2 regions of the Streptomyces sp. NPDC008238 genome follow, and region 2 is predicted to be linked to the other one. Evidence: predicted binding sites of a transcription regulator. Region 2 holds the regulator's gene; the other holds the start of a gene.

Region 1 (3,400 bases), on a different contig from region 2:
ACGCCCGGCACCGCCGTGCGCCGCTCCTGCGGGTCCTGCGCGGACTCCGGCACGTGGTGCGGACGGCCGATCAGGTCCCGCAGGGTCTCGGCGGTGACGGTGAACGGCAGCTCGCGCTCGCCGAGTTCGTGCTTGGCCGCGACCTTCCGCAGGATGCGGGCGAGCGACCGCTCCAGGGTGCGCACGCCCGCCTCGCGGGTGTACTCCCCGGCCAGCTTGCGCAGGGCCGCGTCGTCGACCGTCACCTCGTCCTCGCCGAGCCCGGCCAGCTCGCGCTGGCGCGGCAGCAGGTGGTCGCGGGCGATGACGACCTTCTCGTCCTCGGTGTAGCCGTCCAGCCGCACCAGCTCCATGCGGTCCAGCAGCGGCTCCGGGATGGCCTCCAGGACGTTGGCGGTGGCCAGGAACACCACGTCGCTCAGGTCCAGTTCGACCTCCAGGTAGTGGTCCCGGAAGGTGTGGTTCTGGGCCGGGTCCAGGACCTCCAGCAGGGCCGCGGACGGGTCGCCGCGGTAGTCGGAGCCCACCTTGTCGATCTCGTCCAGCAGGACCACCGGGTTCATCGACCCGGCCTCCTTGATGGCGCGCACGAGCCGGCCGGGCAGCGCGCCGACGTAGGTGCGACGGTGGCCGCGGATCTCGGCCTCGTCCCGAACGCCGCCGAGCGCCACGCGCACGAACTTCCGCCCCATCGCGCGGGCCACGGACTCGCCGAGCGAGGTCTTGCCGACGCCGGGCGGGCCCACCAGGGCCAGTACCGCGCCGCCGCGACGGCCGCCGACGACCCCGAGACCGCGGTCGCTGCGGCGCTTGCGCACGGCCAGGTACTCGGTGATGCGTTCCTTCACGTCCTCCAGGCCCGCGTGGTCGGCGTCCAGCACCGCCCGCGCGCCGGGGATGTCGTAGGCGTCCTCGGTCGTGGTGTTCCACGGCAGCTCCAGGACGGTGTCCAGCCAGGTGCGGATCCAGCTGCCCTCGGGGGACGCGTCGCTGGACCGCTCCAGCTTCTCGACCTCCTTCAGGGCGGCCTCGCGCACCTTCTCGGGCAGGTCGGCGGCCTCGACGCGGGAACGGTAGTCGTCCGCCTCGTCCTCGGGGTCGCCGTTCAGCTCGGCCAGCTCCTTGCGGACGGCCTGGAGCTGCTGCCGCAGCAGGAACTCGCGCTGCTGCTTCTCCATCCCCTCCTGGACATCCTTGCGGATGGTCTCCGCGACGTCCTGCTCGGCCAGGTGGTCGCGCAGCCACTGCGTGGCGAGCTTCAGCCGGGCGACCGGGTCCACGGTCTCCAGCAGCTCGACGCGCTGCTTGGTGGTGAGGAAGCCCGAGTAGCCCGCGTTGTCGGCCAGCTGCGAGACGTCCTCGATCTGCTGGACGCGGTCCACGATCTGCCAGGCCCCGCGCTTGCGCAGCCAGCTGGTGGCCAGGGCCTTGTACTCCTTCATGAGCTCCGCGACGGTGCCGGGAGCCTCGGCGGGCACCGGCTCGGCGAGCTCGGTCCCCTCCACCCACAGGGCGGCGCCCGGTCCGGTCGTGCCGGCGCCGATGCGCACGCGGCCGATGCCGCGGATCACCGCGCCGGGATCGCCGTCCGACAGCCGTCCCACCTGCTCGACGGTGCCCAGCGTGCCCACGCCCGCGTAGTCGCCGTCCACCCGGGGAACGAGCAGCACCCGCGGCTTGTTGCCGACACCGGGCAGACCGGACCGCTGCGCGGCCTGGGCCGCCTCGACCGCGGCACGCGCCTCGGCGTCGGTCAGGTCCACCGGCACGACCATGCCGGGCAGGACCACCGCGTCGTCGAGGGGCAGCACGGGGAGGGTGAGCGGCGCGAACGCCGACGAAGACGATTGAGCCATTATCTCTCCCTAAGCAATCAAGTTGAGCTATGCAGACTCAATGCATCTGATGCCCCTCGTGTTCCCCAGCCCCTGTTCGCTCTGAGCGATCGGCCACCGGCCAGCACGAACGCCCCGCTGCAGCGGTCCTGCCCCCCGGCGCGTGACTCGTCGCGCGCCGAGAGGCCCGGCTCCCGGGAGAGCGCCGTGCGCGCACGGCGGGCGGCACCAGGGCGACGCCCACACCACGGCCGGCCACCCTGCGCCGGCCCGCATCCGTCTCCGGTACCGACGCCACGGACCTCCGACCGCACCACATGCCCGCCACCGACGCCCGACACCCCCGGGCCGACCGACGGGCGTCCCCTTGGGCGCGCGACGAGTCAGGGCGGCACCAAGGAGACGCCGAAGCGCACACGGGGGCGGCCGCACGAGAACCGTGCGAGGGAGCGGGGGCGATAGAGGGGTGTGAGACTCTTCCGGCCCATGAGCCACGAGCCCCCCGGGGACGACGCGCTGCTGCGCGCGGTCGCCCGGGGTGACGCCCAGGCCCTCGCGGACCTGTACGACCGGCATTCCGGCTGGTTGCACGCCCGGCTCACCCGGCGCTGCTCCGACCCCGAGACCGTCCGCGAGGTGCTGCAGGACACCTTCGTCACGGCCTGGCGCTCGGCGGGCGGCCACGGCGGCGGCGCCGTGGGCGGCTGGCTCTGGGTGATCGCCGTCCGGCGGCTGGCGGACGCCCGCCGCGCCGCCGTACGGGCCGGCACCCGCGACCTGCTGGCCGCGCGGACGCACGAATCCGGTACCGCCCCGTCGGCCGAGGAGGACGTCCTCGCCGGGCTGGAGTACGGCGACGTGGGCGCGGCGCTCGACCGGATCTCCCCCGAGTTGCGGGACGTGCTGCGGGCCACCGTGGTCGACGGCCTCACCACCCGGGAGACCGCGCGCCTGCTCGGCATACCGGAGGGGACCGTCAAGACCCGCGCGTCCCGGGCCCGCCGCGAACTGCGCGCCGCCCTCGCCGCCCTCGGCCCCGCAGGAGGAGCCGCATGCTGAATCCCCGCCACACCCACGCCGCGCCGCCCGCGGACCGGACCGGCTGGCACGTGCCGGACGCCGCGGCCGCCGCCTACGCCGACGGCACCCTCGCCGACTCCGCCGCGTGGTCGGTGGACAAGCACCTGGAGTCCTGCACGGCCTGCGCCACCCGGCTCTCCGCGCTGGTCAGGGCGGGCGACGCGGGCCCGCTCCTCGCCGGCGTCCGCGAGGCCGTCCTCGCCGCGGCCGCGCCGGCGCCCCGGGCCGCGCGGAGCCTTCCCTGGCGGGCGGCGCTGCGGTCCGCGCGCGTCCTGCGGCCCGCTTGGGTCGGGTCCGTACTGCTCACGCTCGCGGTCGCCGTGGCGCTGTCCCGGCTGGGCGCGGCGCCGGAGGGACGCCCCTGGCTGCTGGCGCTCGCGCCGGTGCTGCCGCCCCTGGGCGTGGCGCTCGCGTACGGCAGGTACGGGGACCCGGCCCACGAACTGACCGCGTCGACGCCCTCCGGGGGGCTGCGGCTGCTGCTG
Region 2 (3,400 bases):
TGGCCGGGCAGGTGCTGGAGCGGCTGCCGGCCGCCGAGCTGGCCACGGACGAGCTGATCGCCGCGATGGAGGACCTCTTCGGGGTGGACGTCGCCATCACCGGTCTTCCCCAGGGTGTGGACGGACTCGCGTGGCAGGCCGACTCCTTCCGCCTCGTCCTCCTCGCGCCCACCGACCTGTGGACGCGGCAGCGCTTCACCCTGGCCCACGAGCTCTGCCACATCCTCGCCAGGGACGCCCGCAGTGTCGTGGTCGAGTCCCGCGTCGCCCCGGGCCGGCAGAAGGACCTGGCCGAGGTGCGGGCCAACGTCTTCGCCTCGCACCTGCTGATGCCCGCGCGGCAGTTGACCGAGGCCGCCGCCGCGGAGGGCGAGCTGACGGACCCGTCCTTCGAGCGGCTGGTCGTCCGCTTCCGCGTGTCACCGAGCGCGCTCGCCGCGCGGCTGCACCAACTCGGCCTGGTCGACGCCGTACGCCGCAAGCAGCTGCGCGCCCTCACCACGGAGTCCTGCCACCTGCTCGCGGGCGCCGGCGACGCGTACCAGAAGCAGGCCTCGCGGGCCTCGGCGGAACGCTTCCCGCCCCGTGTCGCCTCGGAGTTGTACAAGGCCTACCTGGCGGGGGAGACGACCCTGCGCCCGCTGGCCGCGCTGCTGGACACCGACGTGGAGCGGCTGCACGGACTCCTCGCGCCCGAACCGCCGCCGGGCAACGGCGTCGAGCACCAGGACGCGGAAGAAGGGGACCTGGTCTTCCAGCCATGACCACGTGGTGGTTCCCCGACAACACCGTGCTGTGCAACTTCGCCGCCGTCGACCGGCTGCTCCTGCTGGAGAAGGTGCTGGACGGCCGCGGACGCTGGACCCAGGCCGTGGCCTGGGAGGCCGCCCGCTCCGCGCGCTTCCTGCCGCGGCTGGCCGGGCTGGCGGGGGCCGGGTGGCTCGGCGAGCCCGTGGAGATCACCGAGGGCGCCGAACTGCGGGAGGTGGACCGGCTGCGCCGGGCGGTCTTCGGCGGCTCGTCCCACCTGCCGACCAAGCACCTCGGCGAGGCCGAGACCTGTGTGCTGATCACCCGGCGGCGCGAGTTCCGGGGCTCGGTCTGGATCACCGACGACCGCTCGGCCCGCGACTTCGCGCGGCGGGGCGGGATCACCACCAAGGAGACCTTCGACCTGATGCGTCAGGCCTGCGCCGAGGGGCTCGTCCCCGCGGCGGAGGGCCACCGGCTGCTGGAGGCGATGGTCGCCTCCGGGCGCCGTCTGCACCGCGTCTCGCGGGGTCCCGAGGACCTGACGGGGGCCTAGACCCGGCTCATTCCGGCCGCTTGGGCCGCCACACCACCAGCGCGGAGGTCTGCTGGACGTCCTGGTAGGGCACCAGGTCACGCCGGTAGGAGGCGTGGACGGCGGCCTCGCGCTGCTGCATGGCTGCCGCCGCGCCCTCGAGGGCCGCGGAGAGCTCGGCGACCCGCGACTGCAGGGCCGCCACCTGGTTCTCCAGTTCGATGATGCGCTTGATGCCGGCCAGGTTGATGCCCTCGTCCTGGGAGAGCCGCTGGACCTCGCGCAGGAGTTCGATGTCACGAGCCGAATAACGACGGCCGCGCCCGGCCGTGCGGTCGGGCGAGACCAGGCCGAGGCGGTCGTACTGGCGCAGCGTCTGGGGGTGCAGCCCGGAGAGCTGGGCCGCCACCGAGATGACGTAGACGGGTGATTCGTCGGTCAGCTCGTACGGGTTGCGGCCCCGTCCGCCACGCATGCCGCCGCTCGTGTTCATCGGCTCAGACTCCCCTCGCGGCCTTGAACAGCTCTTCCCGCGGGTCGGTGTCCGCGGTCGCCTCCCGGTACGCCTCCAAGGCGTCCAGCGCCTTGCCCTCGGTGGCCGCCGGGACGGCGACCTCGATCGAGACCAGCAGGTCCCCGCGGGTGCCGTCCTTGCGGACCGCGCCCTTGCCGCGGGCCCGCAGCGTACGCCCGTTGGGCGTCCCCGGGGGCAGCTTCAGGGTCACGGGGGGACCGCCGAGCGTCGGGACCTTGATCTCCCCGCCCAGCGCCGCCTCCACGAAGGTGACGGGCACGGTGACGGTGAGGTTGTCGGCCTTGCGCCCGAACACCGGGTGCGCGTCGACGTGCACGGTGACGTACAGGTCGCCGCCCGGGCCGCCGCGCTCGCCCGGCGCGCCCTTGCCGCGCAGCCGGATGCGCTGCCCGTCGGTGACGCCGGCCGGGATGCGCACCTGCATGGTGCGCGCCGACCGGGCCCGGCCGCTGCCGCCGCAGACCTCGCAGGGGTCCTGCGCGATCAGGCCGCGGCCCTTGCAGTCCGTGCACGGGTCGGTGAGCGAGAAGCTGCCGCTGCCGCCGCGCGAGACCTGGCCGGTGCCGACGCAGGTCGGGCACACCCGGGGCGTGCCGTTCTTGTCACCGGTGCCGGAGCAGGCCTTGCAGGGGGCCTGGCTGGTCATCTTGAGCGGCACCGTGGCGCCGTCGACGGCCTCGGTGAACTTGAGCGTCACCTCGGTCTCGATGTCCTGGCCGCGCCGCGGCTGCGTACGGGTCGTGCCTCCCGCACCGCGGTTGAACAGCCCGCCGAACACGTCGCCGAGGCCGCCGCCGAAGCCGCCGCCCTGGGGGGCGGTGCCGCCGGGGCCACCGCCGAAGAGGTCACCGAGGTCGAAGCCGAACCCGCCCGCGCCGGCCGGGCCGGGGCGGAAGCCGCCGTTGCCGAAGAGGGCGCGGCCCTCGTCGTACTCCTTGCGGCGCTTGGGGTCCGACAGGACGTCATTGGCCTCGGAGATCTCCTTGAAGCGCTCCTCGGCCTTGGCGTCGCCCTTGTTGGCGTCCGGGTGGAACTCGCGGGCGAGCTTCCGGTACGCCTTCTTGATCTCCGCCTCGGTGGCGTCCTTCGGGACGCCGAGGACCTTGTAGAGGTCCTTCTCGAACAGGTCCCTGCTGATGCTCATCCCCGGCGTCCCTCCTTCCGTCCGCCACCCACGTCAGCCCTGCTCCGGGCCACCGTTCTCCTCGTCCGCCGTGTCGTCGTCCTTCTGCGTGCCCTGCGAGCCCGGCTGGGGCTCGGCGACGGCCACCCGCGCGGGGCGGATGGTGCGTTCACCGATGCGATACCCGGGCTGCAGGATCTGCACGCAGGTCGTCTGAGTGACGTCCGGCGAGTAACTGTGCATCAGGGCCTCGTGCACCAGCGGGTCGAAGGGCTCGCCCTCCTTGCCGAACTGCTGCAGGCCCAACTTGGCCGCGACCGTCTCCAGGGACTCGCCGACCGACTTGAACCCGCCGACCAGCTCCTTGTGGTCCCGGGCCCGGCCGATGTCGTCGAGCACCGGGAGCAGCTCGGTGAGCAGGTTCGCGATCGCGATCTCGCGGACCGCGACCCGGTCC

Evidence for each region. Region 2 encodes HspR, which represses chaperone genes until heat shock. Its sites were predicted from a motif close to TTGAGNNNNNNNNNCTCAA; they were not measured.
Region 1: lon (endopeptidase La) is a predicted target of HspR. The motif match lies at 1,879-1,897, and genes of this name have one in related genera.

The regions. Positions count from the first base shown of each region.
Region 1 covers NZ_JBIBGK010000002.1:91,339-94,738, forward strand. The annotation lists gene lon (endopeptidase La) at 1-1,856, opposite strand, end outside; gene ACFZAU_RS05195 (RNA polymerase sigma factor) at 2,322-2,894, shown strand; gene ACFZAU_RS05200 (zf-HC2 domain-containing protein) at 2,888-3,400, shown strand, end outside.
Region 2 covers NZ_JBIBGK010000003.1:484,870-488,269, reverse strand. The annotation lists gene ACFZAU_RS11085 (ImmA/IrrE family metallo-endopeptidase) at 1-764, shown strand, start outside; gene ACFZAU_RS11080 (PIN domain-containing protein) at 761-1,306, shown strand; gene ACFZAU_RS11075 (heat shock protein transcriptional repressor HspR) at 1,314-1,778, opposite strand; gene dnaJ (molecular chaperone DnaJ) at 1,783-2,964, opposite strand; gene grpE (nucleotide exchange factor GrpE) at 2,998-3,400, opposite strand, start outside.